Regions from separate parts of the Stenotrophomonas genospecies 3 genome, predicted to be linked through region 1. Evidence: riboswitches for the same ligand, from Rfam matches in the RefSeq annotation. Region 1 holds a riboswitch; the other holds the start of a gene.
The links. Region 1 has a riboswitch for cobalamin ahead of ACX9OT_RS17705 (epoxyqueuosine reductase QueH). Riboswitches for the same ligand answer to the same signal wherever they lie in the genome.
Positions count from the first base shown of each region.

Region 2: it holds a riboswitch for cobalamin, as region 1 does, so the genes downstream of both, btuB (TonB-dependent vitamin B12 receptor) here and ACX9OT_RS17705 (epoxyqueuosine reductase QueH) in region 1, are expected to answer to the same signal.

Region 1 covers NZ_JBTMUR010000014.1:31,066-38,141, forward strand. The annotation lists gene purU (formyltetrahydrofolate deformylase) at 1-93, shown strand, start outside; gene pncA (bifunctional nicotinamidase/pyrazinamidase) at 381-1,007, opposite strand; gene ACX9OT_RS17705 (epoxyqueuosine reductase QueH) at 1,063-1,749, opposite strand; cobalamin riboswitch at 1,911-2,140, opposite strand; gene ACX9OT_RS17710 (nicotinate phosphoribosyltransferase) at 2,274-3,683, opposite strand; gene ACX9OT_RS17715 (bifunctional nicotinamide-nucleotide adenylyltransferase/Nudix hydroxylase) at 3,748-4,797, opposite strand; gene ACX9OT_RS17720 (patatin-like phospholipase family protein) at 4,991-6,883, shown strand.
Region 2 covers NZ_JBTMUR010000015.1:3,889-10,964, forward strand. The annotation lists gene gph (phosphoglycolate phosphatase) at 1-546, shown strand, start outside; gene btuB (TonB-dependent vitamin B12 receptor) at 731-2,575, opposite strand; cobalamin riboswitch at 2,691-2,913, opposite strand; gene ACX9OT_RS18200 (histidine phosphatase family protein) at 3,056-3,634, shown strand; gene ACX9OT_RS18205 (TfoX/Sxy family protein) at 3,726-4,088, opposite strand; gene ACX9OT_RS18210 (GAF domain-containing protein) at 4,085-4,567, opposite strand; gene bioD (dethiobiotin synthase) at 4,636-5,319, shown strand; gene ACX9OT_RS18220 (hypothetical protein) at 5,395-5,592, opposite strand; gene ACX9OT_RS18225 (hypothetical protein) at 5,632-5,829, opposite strand; partial or broken gene ACX9OT_RS18230 (dethiobiotin synthase) at 5,915-6,019, shown strand; gene ACX9OT_RS18235 (aminotransferase-like domain-containing protein) at 6,095-7,076, opposite strand, start outside.

The sequences.
Region 1 (7,076 bases):
GATACCGAATCGCTGGTGCTGGCACGCGCGGTTCGCCGCCATGTGGAGCACCGCATCCTGCTCAATGGGCATCGCACGGTGGTGTTCCGGTAATCGCCCATCCCGCGTCCGCCGGGCATGGCCCGGCGCTACCACGGGTGCTATCCGGTAGTGCCGGCCGCTGGCCGGCAACTGCAGAGATCCCGAGGTTGCCGGCCAGCGGCCGGCACTACCGAATCCTGATTTCATCCAATGAAAAGCCCCCGGTTCGGCCGTCCCGCGATCTATAGGGGGGCGTAGTTAGGGGGCTGGATGAATCGATTGTGTTGTTGTGGGCAGGAGCGCGCAAGCGGCATAAGCGACGTGCGCGGTAGCGCCGGGCCATGCCCGGCGGTCACGCCTCAGGCGATCGCGATCCCCGCCTTGCCCAGCGCCTCGCGCACCATCGCGTCGTTGGCGTCGGTCACCGGCTTGGTCAGCTCCCACAGGAATTTCACCCGGAAGCCGGACTTCACCGCGTCCTGCGCGCTCCACAGCACGCAGTAGTCGCGGGCCAGGCCGCACACGTGCACTTCGCGGATGCGGCGTTCGTGCAGCCAGCCGGCCAGGCCGGTGGCCGGGCGCTCGCCATCGGGGCCATGGTTCTCGCGGAAGGCGCTGTATGAATCCACCTGTTGGCGCGTGCCCTTGCGCAGAATCAGGTCGGCCACGGTCCAGTCCACGCCCGGATGCAGCGCGGCACCGGCGCTGCCCTGCACGCAGTGGTCCGGCCACAGGGTCTGCGGCTGCGCGTGCAGCAGGATGGTCTCGAAGGGGCGTTGGCCGGGGTGCTGGCTGGCGAACGAGGCATGGTCGGCCGGGTGCCAGTCCTGTGTTGCCACCACGGTGCGGTAGCGGCGCTGTGCCAGCAGATCGGCGATCGGTGCCACCAGCGCATCGCCTTGGTCGCAGGCCAGCGCGCCACCGGGCATGAAGTCCGGCTGCAGGTCGATCACCAGCAGGGCGACATCGGCGGGCAGGGCGGTCATGGCAGTTCCGGTACAGCAGAAGGGGCGACCAGCGTGGCCGCCCCATGCCCACACGTCAATCGCCCTGCGGCGTCTCAGCGTCCTGCCCGTAGTACAGCAGGCCGATCTTGATCCGTTCGCGGCCATTCTCGCGGCGGTGACGGTTGGCATCGCGCAGCGAGTACACGCAGCCGCAGTATTCCTGCTGGTAGAACTGCTCGCGCTTGCTGATCTCGATCATGCGGCTGGCACCGCCGCCCTTGCGCCAGTTGTAGTCCCAGTACTGCAGGCCTTCATAGCGCGACGCGGCACGGATGCCGCAGTCGTTGATCTGCGCCATGTTCTTCCAGCGCGAGATGCCCAGCGACGAACTGATGGTGTCGTAACCGTGTTCGTGCGCATACAGCGCAGTGCGCTCGAAACGCATGTCGAAGCACATCGTGCAGCGGATGCCGCGTTCGGGCTCGTTTTCCATGCCGCGTGCACGGCTGAACCAGTTGTCGGTGTCGTAGTCGCAGTCGATGAAAGGAATGCCGTGCTGCTCGGCGAAGCGGATGTTCTCCTGCTTGCGCAGCTCGTACTCTTTCACCGGGTGGATGTTGGGGTTGTAGAAGAAGATCGCGTAGTCGATCCCGGAGGCGGTGATCGCCTCCATCACTTCGCCGGAACAGGGCGCGCAGCACGAATGCAGCAGCAGGCGCTTGCCGTCGGCGGGCAGGGTCAGGGTGGGGCGTTGGAGCTCGGTCATCGTCAGGTACCGCATGGACCGCCGGCAACGGCGGTGGCCCATGCATCAGCGCGTGGGTGAACGGGTCTGGCCGGATACCGTGAACAGGACGCGCGCGGCCACACCGCCTGCACGCGCAGGACGACGACGGCCCCGGCAACCTCCCCGCGGAGATTCCAGGTCGAGTCAGGGGACGGTCGTGTCCCCCGGCCGGGGCCGGTATTCGGGCTGATGGACACGGGCCGCAGCCCACCTACTACCCGCCGCTTCCCAGGCGCGAGCCCAGTGCTGTTGGCAGGATTCGTTTCCATTCACCGCTGCGGGGCAGCTCCGGAATGGACGCGCGAGGCGCCTTCACCGGATTCCCGTTTAAACCCCTCCCCGCGCCGCAGCGATGGGAGGGATACCTTCGGCGTGTGCAAGGTGGACCTGTTGGTGGCGCCGGTCAAGAGCGCAGGGGTCAGAACCCGCTGCGCTGCAACGGGATCCGACCCCAGCGGAAGGAAGGGGTCGGATCCCGCTGCCACGCAGCGGGCTCTGACCCCGGTCGGGATGCACCTTCAATGCCCCACGGCCGCCCGCGTGCGGATGTCGTCCAGCCGCTGGTCGTGCAGCAGGCGGCCGTTCTCCCACACGGTCACCATTGCGTCCTCGAAGCCGTCCGGCAGGGTGTCGTCGCCGTTGGCCGGCAGTGGCACCGTATGCAGGCTGCCATCGTCCAGGTGGCGCAGCAGGCGCATGCGGCCGCGCTTGCTGGCCTTGCCGGCGTCGGTGACCGGATCTTTGTAGACGTCGATCCACTCACCCTCGACCCGTGCGGCCGAGCACTTCAGCGCGAACTTCTGCGTATCGCGGTCCAGCCGCTGCAGCAGTGCACCGCCCATGCCGAAGGCCACGTTGTCGGCGGCGTAGCCGTCGTCGGTGATGCGCTGCAGGATCGCGCGGATGGTGTCCGGATTGATGCCATCGCCCTGGATCACCCGCACGTGGTTGAGCACGCGATAGCCCTTGCCGTTGATCGCGTGGCCGAAGGCTTCATCCAGCCGGCGCAGGCTTTCGGCCACCACCTCCACCGGGTCACCCGAGTCGGGACGGATAACCAGGGTGGCGCCCGACGCGATCACGTCATCGCGCAGGGTGGTGCCCCAGTGTTCGCTGATCGCGCGGTAGATGTCATAGCTGTCCGACACCACCGCCACGATCGAACCGGGCTTGCCGAACTGGCGCAGCATGTTGCGATAGGCGTCCACCTCGCGTTCGCGGCCCCAACTGGTGATGGTGCTGTGCTCGGCGGCCGGAATCGAATAGCCGGCCATCGGCGCGTGGTAGTGCGCGCGTGCCAGGCACAGCGCCGACACGGTATCGGTGCCGAGGAAGTTGACCAGGTGCGCGGCACCGCCCAACGCGGCCGATTCCAGGCTCGATACACCGCGCGCGCCGAAGTCGTGCAGCTTGAACGGCAGCTGCCCCTGCGGGTCGTCGCTGGTCTGCTGCAGGAACGCGGCGATGGTCTGCCGTGCGTGCCAGCTGATGGTGGCCACGGTGACCGGATACCACACGCGCAGCAGCAGCGTTTCCAGGTACGACGGCACCCAGAACGCAGCCGGATCGGTCGACTCGATGGTCATCAGTGCCTGGTGGGTGGGCACCACGCTGCCCTCGGGAACGGCGCGGATGCGCACCGGCAGGTGGCCGCCAAGCCGGTCGACGATATCGCGCCAGCCGGCCTCGTTGAACGGTTCGCCGTGCGCGGCGAATACCGCAGCAGCGTCGTCGATGTCGGCGTGGGTGACCGGTCGTGCCAGCGCGTCCTTGAGGATCGCCTGCAGGCCGAAGAACACCGTGCGATCGTGCAGGCCGCCACGTGATTCGACGTAGAAGAACGTGGCATCGGTACCCGGCGGGTACTGCAGCCAATGGCTGGCCTTGTAGCTGTCGGTGTTGAGGAGAAGATTATCGAGGTAGTGCATGACGGAAGCTCCTTCGCGTCGAGTGACACCAGCGGTCTATCCGCCAGTGGGGAGGCCGGGCCTGTCAGCCGCGGCCGAGGAAATACTCCAGGATGTGCAGGTGGTCTTCGAACAGCTGCGGGCCCATGTCCAGGGCTTCACTCACCGGTATCCAGCGCGCCTTGTCGGCGTCATCGCCGCCGCGCACCGGCGGCAGTTCACCGGCCGGAAACTCGAAGTGGAAGCCGTGGGTGATGGTGCGGCCGCGCTGGCTGCGGTCGGGGTGGTCGAAGACCTGCTGGCCCTTCAGCGAACCCTTCAGCACCGGCAGCGGAATCTTCAGCCGGGTTTCCTCGCGTAGTTCGCGCAGGCAGCTGTCGAGCAGGCTCTGTTCCTGGCCGACGAAGCCGCCGGGCAGCGCCCACAGCCCCTTGCCGGGTTCCGAGCGGCGACGCACCAGCAGCACGTGGCCCGAATGCACCACCACCGCATCGGTGGTGACGAAGGTGGGCGCGTAGGGCGCATCCTTCCAGGCGGCCTTGTACTGTTCGATGAAGCGGTACTCGGCCACCAGCTGGCCATAGGCAGGCGCGCTTTTGCGGAACGCTTCAAGCATGTCGTACACCGGCGCCGGCACATTGCCACGCAGCATCAGCAGCGCACCGTGGAAGTCGACGTCGCCGGCTTCGAACAGGTAGCGCCGCAGCTCGGTGGCCGACAGGGTGGCGGTGTGCTGCACGTCCACCAGCGGCCACTGCGGGAACTCGCGCAGGTAGTAGCTGGACGCGTCCTTGTCCATGCCGATCAGGCCCACCTTCGCATCGGCGGCGGCGCCGTCGTTGCGCAGGGCTTCAGCCACCTGGCGCTGCACGTTGGCGATCCACTGCGCTTCGTTGTACAGGTGGTCACGCAGCGGGCGGATCAGCAGGCGGTCGGTGTGGCCATCGAGGGCGGCCTGGATCATCACGGCACGTTCGGCCACGGTCCAGGGATTGCGCAGGCTGCGGGGGGTATCGGCAGAGCCGACCAGGAAGATCAGCTTGCGGGCCCGGCTCAGGGCCAGGCGGGCAACGGCGGCGTGGCCGTTGTGGAAGGGCTCGAATCGCCCGATGAAGACGAGATAGTCGAATTCCATGAGAATCCCTCATGTCGTTGTGGCAGCCGCGGGTCTGTCCCTTGGCTTGCTGCAGATGCTACGCCGATGGCGGGGCGGGTCAAGCCTGCAGCCGTGCTTTCTGCTGAACGGCGCATTGCGTACGCGGACTGCGCCGTTGTTCTCAGGCCCTGAGAAGCCCCTGCGCCATACTGGCACCCACGCGGCGGACGGCATGCTCGGGGGCAAGACAGTGGCGGACAAGTACTGCGATCTGGTCATGAAAGGCGGCATCACCAGCGGCATCGTGTACCCCAATGCGGTACTGGCGCTGGCGCGCGAGTATCGCTTCAAGAGCATCGGCGGCACTTCGGCCGGCGCCATCGCCGCCGCCGTGGCGGCTGCGGCGGCCTGCGGTGATCGTCGCCAGCAGGCCGGCGAGCACCTGCCCGGCGATGCAGGCTATGGCGGGTTGTCGGCGGTGTCGGCGCAGCTGTCGCGGCGCGGCTTCATCTACAGCCTGTTCCAGCCCGCACGCGGCGCACGCGCGGCCTATCGCCTGCTGGTGGTGCTGACCGGCAAAGCCAGCCTGCCGCACAAGCTGCTGTGCCTGGCCGTTGCCGTGTTCGAGATCGCGCCGCTGGAAGTGCTGGTGTCGCTGGCGCTGCTGCTCGGCCTGGGCTGGTGGGGCGGTGGTTGGAGCGGGGTGGCGGCCACGCTGCTGCCGTCGCTGCTGTGCGCGTACGGTGCGGGTGTGGCCGGTGCCGCGCTTCGTGTGGCACGCGTGGCGCGACGCAATCTGCTGGGCCTGTGCAGCGGCCTCGGCCGCGATGCACGCACGCCGGCACTGACCGAGTGGCTGCACGAATGCCTGCAGCAGTTGTCCGGCAAGCCGCTGGATGCACCGCTCACCTTCGCCGACCTGCACGACGCGCCGCGCTATGCCGGCGAGCCGGACAGCCCGCATGCGATCAGCCTGCAGATGATCACCACCTGCGTGTCGCACAACGAGCCGCGCACGCTGCCGCTGGGCGGCGCGCAGTTCTGGTTCCTGCGCGAGGAATTCGAGCAGCTGTTCCCGGCCAGCGTGGTGCAGTGGCTGGTGACGCAGGCCGGCCCGCCGCTGGAGGTGGAAGGGCGGCAGTACTACCACCTGCCGCCGGGCCCGAAGCTGCCGGTGCTGGTGGCCACGCGCATGAGCCTGAGCTTCCCGCTGCTGATCAGCGCGGTGCCGCTGCATGAACCCTCACGCCGCGAACGACGCTGCGAGCCGACCGCGCCGGCGGCCGACCCCGAGCACAACGTGGCCGACAGCATGGAAGGGCTGACCAGCGCCGGGCAGGCTTGCGGCCCGGTGATCACCGCCTTCCGCATCTGCTGGTTCTCCGATGGTGGCATCAGCAGCAATTTCCCGATCCATCTGTTCGATGCCGCGTTGCCGCGCTGGCCGACCTTCGCCATCAATCTGGTCTACCCGCAGCACGCCGAAGAGGTGAACCACGGCAGCAGTGGCCGCCAGTCGCTGGAGCACGCGGTGTTCCTGCCCACCGAGAACCGACACGGCTGGCAGCGCACCTACCAGTCGATCGCCACACCGCTGGCGGCCGCCGAGCTGGGCCGCTTCCTGTTCGCGGTGGTGGCGACCATGCAGAACTGGCGCGATCTGCTGCAGGCGCGCGCGCCGGGCTACCGCGACCGCATCGTGCACGTCAGCCTGCAGGGCGACGAAGGCGGCATGAACCTGGACATGCCGCAGGAGGTGCTGACCCGCATCGCCGACAAGGGCAGCCTCGCCGGTGCGCGCTTCTGTTCGTTCTCGTTCGAGAACCACTACTGGATCCGCTGGCGCAACCTGGCCTCGGCCTACCAGCGCTACACGCTGGAAGTGGCACGCACCGATGATCCGGCGCAGCAGGTACTGGCCTACCGCGCGGCCTATTCGATGGTTGCCCGCGGGGAACCGGCACCGCCGTCGTACAAGCTGGGCTCGGAAGACAAGCGGCTGGCCTCGCAGCAGCTGTGGGGGTTGATGGTCGAGCAGGGACGTACCTGGGAAGACCTCGGCCCGGACCTTACCGACGGCGCACCGCGTCCGCTGCCGCAGATGAAGGTCACGCCGATCTACTGACCCGGTAGTAGATCCACGCCATGCGTGGATGGAACCCCATCGAAATCGAATATTTCGAACATTCATCGAAGAGCATCCACGCACGACGTGGATCCACCGTGTCGACCAAGGTCGACACCTACCCACAGCAGCAAAGGATGCCGTTTCGACAGCTCGCGGAGATCTGTCGAAGGCGGGGTGGGTCCGGTTGCGG
Region 2 (7,076 bases), on a different contig from region 1:
CGCGTGCCGGAAACCACGGTGCTCGGTTGGATCGGCGACGGTGTGCGCCGCCTGGTTGAACAGGCCGTGCATGCGGCCGGCCGCGAGGTGGACCTGGCCGAAGTGATGCCGGTGTTCATGGTGCACTACCGTGAGTGCCTGCTGCGCAGCCCGCGCCTGTTCGATGGCGTGGCCGAAGCGCTGACGCAGCTGCGTGCGCGCAACGTGCCGCTGGCGATCTGCACCAACAAGCCCGAAGCGCTGGTGCCACCGCTGCTGCAGCATCTGGGTATTGGTGATGCGTTCGCGCTGGTGCTGGGTGGCGACTCCCTGCCGCAGCGCAAGCCCAGTGGTGAACCGCTGCGGCACGTCGCCGCGCACTTTGGGCTGCCGGTGGACGCATGCCTGATGGTGGGTGATTCGTTGACCGACTACCGCGCCGCCGAAGATGCGGGCATGCCGATCGCACTGGTGCGTTACGGCTATCCGCGTGGCCTGGACCTGGCCACCGCGCATGCGGTGGCGGTGATCGACGACCTGCGTGAGTTGCCGGGGTTGCAGGGCTGATGCAACGGACATCCCTGGTCGCCGGCCGGTAACCCGGGCTGACGCAATGGGTAGTGCCGGCCGCTGGCCGGCAATCCCGGATCGGCGCATTGGGTAGTGCCGGCCGCTGGCCGGCAACCCGGGATGCGCTGCCGAAGGTCATGATGTTGCCGGCCAGCGGCCGGCACTACCATGACCGTCGCGGTCACTTCGGCTGGTAACGCACGCTCAGCTGGTACTCGCGGCCGGGCTGGTTGAACCACGCCACGGTTTCATACGTGTGGTCGAATACGTTGGCGGCGCGCGCCAGCAGCGACCACGACGGCGTCAGCGCGTACTCGGCGCGCAGGTCCAGCGTGCCGTAGCCGCCAACCTTCACCGAGTTGCTGGCGTTGTCATAGCGCTTGCCCGCACCCTGCACGGTCAGGCCGGCGCGGACGTCACCGAAGCGGCGGTCGACGTCCAGGCGCGCGGTCTGCTGCGCGCGGCGCGGCAGCCAGTTGTCGAACTGGGTGCTGCCGTGGGTGCGGTTGCGCGGGTCGGTATAGCTCAGCTGCGCATTGATGTCGAAGCCGGCCAGCAGCATGCCACCAGTCAGCTCGGCACCACGGATGCGCGCCTTCTCCACCTGCCGCATCTTCATCGTGGAGGCATCGTAGGTGATCAGGTCATCGATGCGGGTCTCGTACACGTCCAGGCCCCAGTGCCAGCCCTGGCCCTGCTGCGAAACGCCAAGGTTGGCGCTCTTGGACTTCTCCGGGTTCAACGTCGGCACGCCGCTCCACGGGTCGTACAGGTCGCTGAAGGTCGGCGCCTTGAACGCCGTGCCGTAGCTGGCATTGACGCGCAGGCCGTGCTCCAGTTCCATCGCCCAGCCCACGCTGCCGGTGGCGTGGTTGCCGAACTGCTGGTTGTCGTCGTTGCGCGCACTGGCCTGCAGCTGGTGGCGGCCGAAGCGGCCCTGGTACTGCAGGAACACGCCGGTGTTGCGGCGGCTGTCGACGAGGTAACCCGCGCTGCTGCCATCCAGGTTGTCTTCGCTCCAATCCACGCCTGCACTCAGCAGCTGGCCCTCGGCCACGCCGAAGTCACCCTGCAGCGAGGCGCTGTCACGATGGGTCTGCGCGCTGCCGAACACCCCCGGTGCGCCGAAGTTGTCCGACTCGTTGTCACTGCGGCCGACGTTGGCTGTGAACGCCAGGCGTTCAGACGGGGTGTAGCGCACTTTGCCAGCGAGCACCTGCTGGCGGGTTTCCGAATAGTTGTAGTAACCGTCGTAGTGGTTCTTGCCGTCGGCGCGCAGTGCGCTGCCTTCCACGGTCCACTGGTCGTTGAAGCTGTAGCCGCCGCGCAGGCTCTTGGACAGGTTGCGGTAGCCGTCGCGGTCGTGCTCGTCGGCAAAGCAGCCCGCGGTGAACACCGAGGCGGAGCCGCGGCAGGCATCGATGCCGTCGGAATGCTGGTAGGCGATGTCGGCGCCGAACCAGCCGCGTTCGGTGCCACCGCCGATGCCGCCGCTGGCTTCGCGCAGGCCGTTGCTGCCACCGCCGAGCTGGAAGTGCGGAGCGAAATCGCCCTGGTTGCGGCGGGTGAAGATCTGGATCACGCCACCAATGGCGTCGGCACCGTACAGGCTGGACTGCGGGCCGCGCACGATTTCCACGCGTTCGATCTGCGCCAGTGGCAGGTCCTGGTACATGGCCAGGCCGAGGTCGGCACTGTTGATGCGCACGCCATCCACCAGCACCACGGTGTGGCCCGAGTTGGTGCCGCGCAGGAACAGCGAGCTCTGCTTGCCGAGGCCGCCGGAGTTGGTCAGGTTGATGCCGGCGCGGCCGCGCAGCAGTTCCTGCAGCGACGTGGCCTGGCTGGATTCGATCTGCGCGCGGTCGATCACCTGGGCCGGCGCGATGCTGTCCTGCAGGGCGATCGGGGTGCGGGTGGCGGTGACCAGGATCTGGTCGAGCGCGGTGGTGTCATCGGCGGCCTGGGCCAGCGCGGGCAGGGCGGCCAGCACGGCCAGGGACAGCATTCGGGACTGCAGCTTCATGGGGGACTCCAGGTGCCACGCACGCCCGCGTGGCGAAGGGGAGGAGCCGCGAGGGCAGGCATGCGCCGACGCCGCAGCGCAGGCTGCGGTCATCCAGCGCCATGCCCACCGCATCGCGACCTGAGGCTTCCTGGCCGGTCTCCGGGCTTGCCGCCGGGTGGCGCGAGGCCACCGTCCAGGCGCCTTCCCATGCCTGCGGCACAGTGGCGTTGTTGCCTGGAACTGACGTGCTTACCGTTGCGGGGGCAGCGCCGGCCTGGCGTGGATCCACGCGTCACCGGCTTCCCGTTTCAACCTGCCGGCCGTGGCCGCAGGTCACCTGGAAGTGCGCGCAGTCTACGGCATCGCAGGCGGCCCGTAGCGTCGAGCCTGCTCGACTGCCTTTGCTGTGCCCTTAGAATGGTCCCTCGATCCCGTGGTGCCGTTGCCGATGTCCGCCCGTTTTCCGCTGTTCCCGCGTTGCCTGTACAGGACGCACGCATGATCCTCGACCTGGTCCGCCATGCCGGCAACGGTCGCGATGAGTTCCTCGATGGCCGCAGTGATCCACCGCAGCTGGCCCGCCTGCCGCAGGAACTGGTCGACGCCTACGCTGCGCAGCCCTGGGAGCGGGTGATCAGTTCGCCGCGGCTGCGCTCGCTGCACACGGCGATGGCCCTGGCCACCCCGCGCGGGCTGGACGTGGAAGCGGACGAGGAATGGGAAGAGCTGGATTTCGGCGATTGGGACGGACAGTCGTTGTTCGACCTGCCGGAGGATGCATTGGCGGCCTTCCATGCCGACCCGCATGCATTCCCGCCGCCGAACGGCGAAAGCTGGGGCCACTTCGAGCGGCGTATCGCGCGCGCGCTGGATCGCCTGCTTGATGATGACGATCCGGTGCCGACGCTGGTGGTCAGCCACGGCGGCCCACTGCGCATGGTGCTGTCGCAGGTCTGCGGTCTGCCGATGTCGCTGTGCTGGGCGCTGCGCATCGACCACGGCACGCGCCTGCGGGTGTGGCTGGAGCGTGGCGAGATCGGGCTGGTGGGTGAGCTGCTGGAGCTGCAGCAGCCCTGACCGCAGTCGCCGGGCATGACCCGGCGCTACCGATCCCGCATCACAGTGGTAGTGCCGGCCGCTGGCCGGCATCCCCAGGAACGCGGAGGCCTCAATCCTCGTCCGCGCGCTCGGCCACGCTGTCCTCAGCGTCGTCGTCAGCATCGAAGCGCTGCTCATGCACCGGGCCCGAAGCGGGGCCGGCCGCCTTCAGCGGATGCGCAGCGATGCGCGCTTCGTAATCCTGCACCAGCGCCTCACGCTGCGGCTCGCTCAGTTCCTGCCAATGGCAGTCCAGCAACGCGCCTTCCAGTGAATAGAGCAGGTTCAGGCTGGGCTTGAAGCCGGCGCGCTTGACCTTGACGAAGGCACCGACCGCGCCGATCGCAACCAGATCCTCGCGGCTGCGCAGGCCGACCTGACGCAGCCACGCCGCACTCTTCGGGCCGATGTTGCGCAGCTTCGGTGCGCTCATCCCAGCGCCTCGACGAACACGCGGGCGATGGCTTCCAGGCCGGCTTGGTCGTCGGCATCGAAGCGGCCGACTTTCGGGCTGTCGATGTCGAATACGCCGATCAGTTCATCGCCGCGCAGCAACGGCACCACCAGTTCCGAGCGCGAGGCCGAATCGCAGGCGATGTGGCCGGGGAAGGCATAGACGTCCTCCACGCGCTGGGTCACGCGCTGGCTGGCGGCGGCACCGCACACGCCCTTGTCCAGCGGGATGCGCACGCAGGCCGGCAGGCCCTGGAACGGGCCGACCACCAGCTCCTTGCCGTCGTACAGGTAGAAGCCCACCCAGTTCAGGTCGGGCAGAGCGTGATAGACCAGTGCGGAGAGGTTGGCCGCGTTGGCGATGCGGTCGGACTCGGCGTAGACCAGGCCACGGGCCTGTTCCAGCAGCTGGGCGTATTGTTCCGGCTTGCTGCCGGTAAGCGAGGCATTGGCGAACATGCCCGCAGTCTAGCAAGCGCGCCGGGCCGGCGATAATGCAGGCTCTGTTGCCCCGCTGGAGCTTATCGATGCCGTTGCCCGCCACGCTGCCGCCTGCCCTGTTCGTCACCGGCACCGATACCGAGATCGGCAAGACCGCGGCCAGCACCGCGCTGCTGCATGCACTGCGCCGGCGCGGCCTGCGCGCAGTCGGCATGAAGCCGGTGGCCAGTGGCAGTGAAGATCTGGGGCAGGGCCTGCGCAACGAGGACGCGCTGGCGCTGCAGGCGGCCAGTTGGCCGGTGCCGGACTATGCCGACCTGAATCCGTACGCGCTGCGGCAGCCGCTGGCGCCGGAGCTGGCCGCAGCCGAGGATGGCGTGCAGGTGGAGCTGGCGCAGATCGTGGCCGCGTTCGCGCGCCTGCGTGCGCAGGCCGATGTCGTGGTGGTGGAGGGTGTTGGCGGTTGGCTGGCGCCGGTCTCGACCACGCTGGACCAGCTTGACCTGGTGCGTGCATTGCATCTGCCGGTAGTACTTGTGGTCGGCATGCGGCTGGGCTGCGTCAACCACGCACGGCTGACTGCGCAGTCGCTGCAGGCCAGTGGCGTGGAGTGCCTGGGCTGGATCGGCAACCACATCGACCCGGTGATGCAGCGCCAGGATGAGAACATCGCGACGTTGCAGCAGCGCCTGCCGATGCCGTGCTGGGGGCGGCTGCCGTATCTGCCGGGAGCGGATGGCGAAGCGCTGTCGGCGCACCTGCTCGAATGACCCTGGGTAGTGCCGGCCGCTGGCCGGCAACTGCATCCACCCGGCGATCCCGAGGTTGCCGGCCAGCGGCCGGCACTACCGTGCTGCAGCTGCCAGCTCCCGCGCGATCGCACCGAGCCGCTCCACCGCGCCGATGAAGCGCGCATCCAGCGTCTGGCAGCACGACAGCCGCAGGCAGTGGCGGTAGCGCGCGCCGTGCGAATACACGCGGCGCTGGGCGCGCACGTGCTTGAGTGATCCTGGGTAGTGCCGGCCGCTGGCCGGCAACTGCATCCACCCGGCGATCCCGAGGTTGCCGGCCAGCGGCCGGCGTTACCGTGCCGCAGCCGCCAGCTCCTTCGCGATCGCACCGAGCCGCTCCACCGCACCGATGAAGCGCGCATCCAGCGTCTGGCAGCACGACAGCCGCAGGCAGTGGCGGTAGCGTGCGCCGCGCGAGTACACGCGGCGCTGGGCGCGCACGTGCTTGAGTGACCCTGGGTAGTGCCGGCCGCTGGCCGGCAACTGCATCCACTCAGCGATCCCGAGGTTGCCGGCCAGCGGCCGGCACTACCGTGCTGCAGCTGTCAGCTCCCGCGCAATCGCACCCAGTCGTTCCATTGCGACGTTGCAGCAGCGCCTGCCGATGCCGTGCTGGGGGCGGCTGCCGTATCTGCCGGGAGCGGATGGCGAAGCGCTGGGCGTGCACCTGCTTGAGTGATCCTGGGTAGTGCCGGCCGCTGGCCGGCAACTGCATCCACCCGGCGATCCCGAGGTTGCCGGCCAGCGGCCGGCGTTACCGTGCCGCAGCCGCCAGCTCCTTCGCGATCGCACCGAGCCGCTCAACCGCACCGATGAAGCGCGCATCCAGCGTCTGGCAGCACGACAGCCGCAGGCAGTGGCGATAGCGCGCACCACGTGAATACACCTGGCCGGGCATGAACACGATGTCCTCTGCCAGCGCACGCTCGAACAGCTCACGCGTATCCACGCCCGGCAGTTCGAGCCACAGCAGGAAGCCGCCTTGTGGCTCGGTGGCACGGGTGCCGGCCGGGAAGTGTTCGGCCACCAGCTGGCGCAGCCGTCCCACCTGTTCGCGATACAGCCGGCGCATGCGGTGCAGGTGGTGCTCGTAGCTGCCGGCTTCCAGATACGCCGCCACCGCATCGCCGAGCAGTTGAGGCTCGCCACCGGTGGACTGGAATTTCAGCAGCGCGATGCGCTCGGCGAAGCGGCCGCCATCCAGCCAGCCGATACGGTAATCCGGCGCCAGTGTCTTGGAAAACCCACCGACCACCATCACCCAGCCATCGCGATCGAAGGCCTTCAGCAAGGGCGCCGGCGGTTCGCAGAACTGCAGCTCGGCATACACCGCATCTTCGATCAGCGGCAGTTGCCGTGCGTTGACCAGTTCGGCCAAGCGCTGTTTGGCGGGTGTCGGCATGGTGCAGCCCAGCGGGTTGTGCACGGTCGGCATCACCACCAGTGCGGCCAGCGACGTGTGCTCCAGCATCGCTTCCAGTGCATCGACATCCAGGCCGTGCTGCGGGTGGGTGGGCAGCTCGATGGCCCGCAGGCCGAGGTTGGCCAGCAACGGGTACAGGTTGAAGTAGGACGGCGCCTCGATGCCGACCGCATCACCGGGCTGGGTGACCGCGCGCAGTGCCAGCTGTAGGGCCTCCATCGCGCCGTGGGTCAGCAGCAGCCGCTCGCTGTGGGTGTGCAGGCCCATGCGTGGACCACGGCGCACGATCTGCGCCAGCAGCCGGGGTGAACCG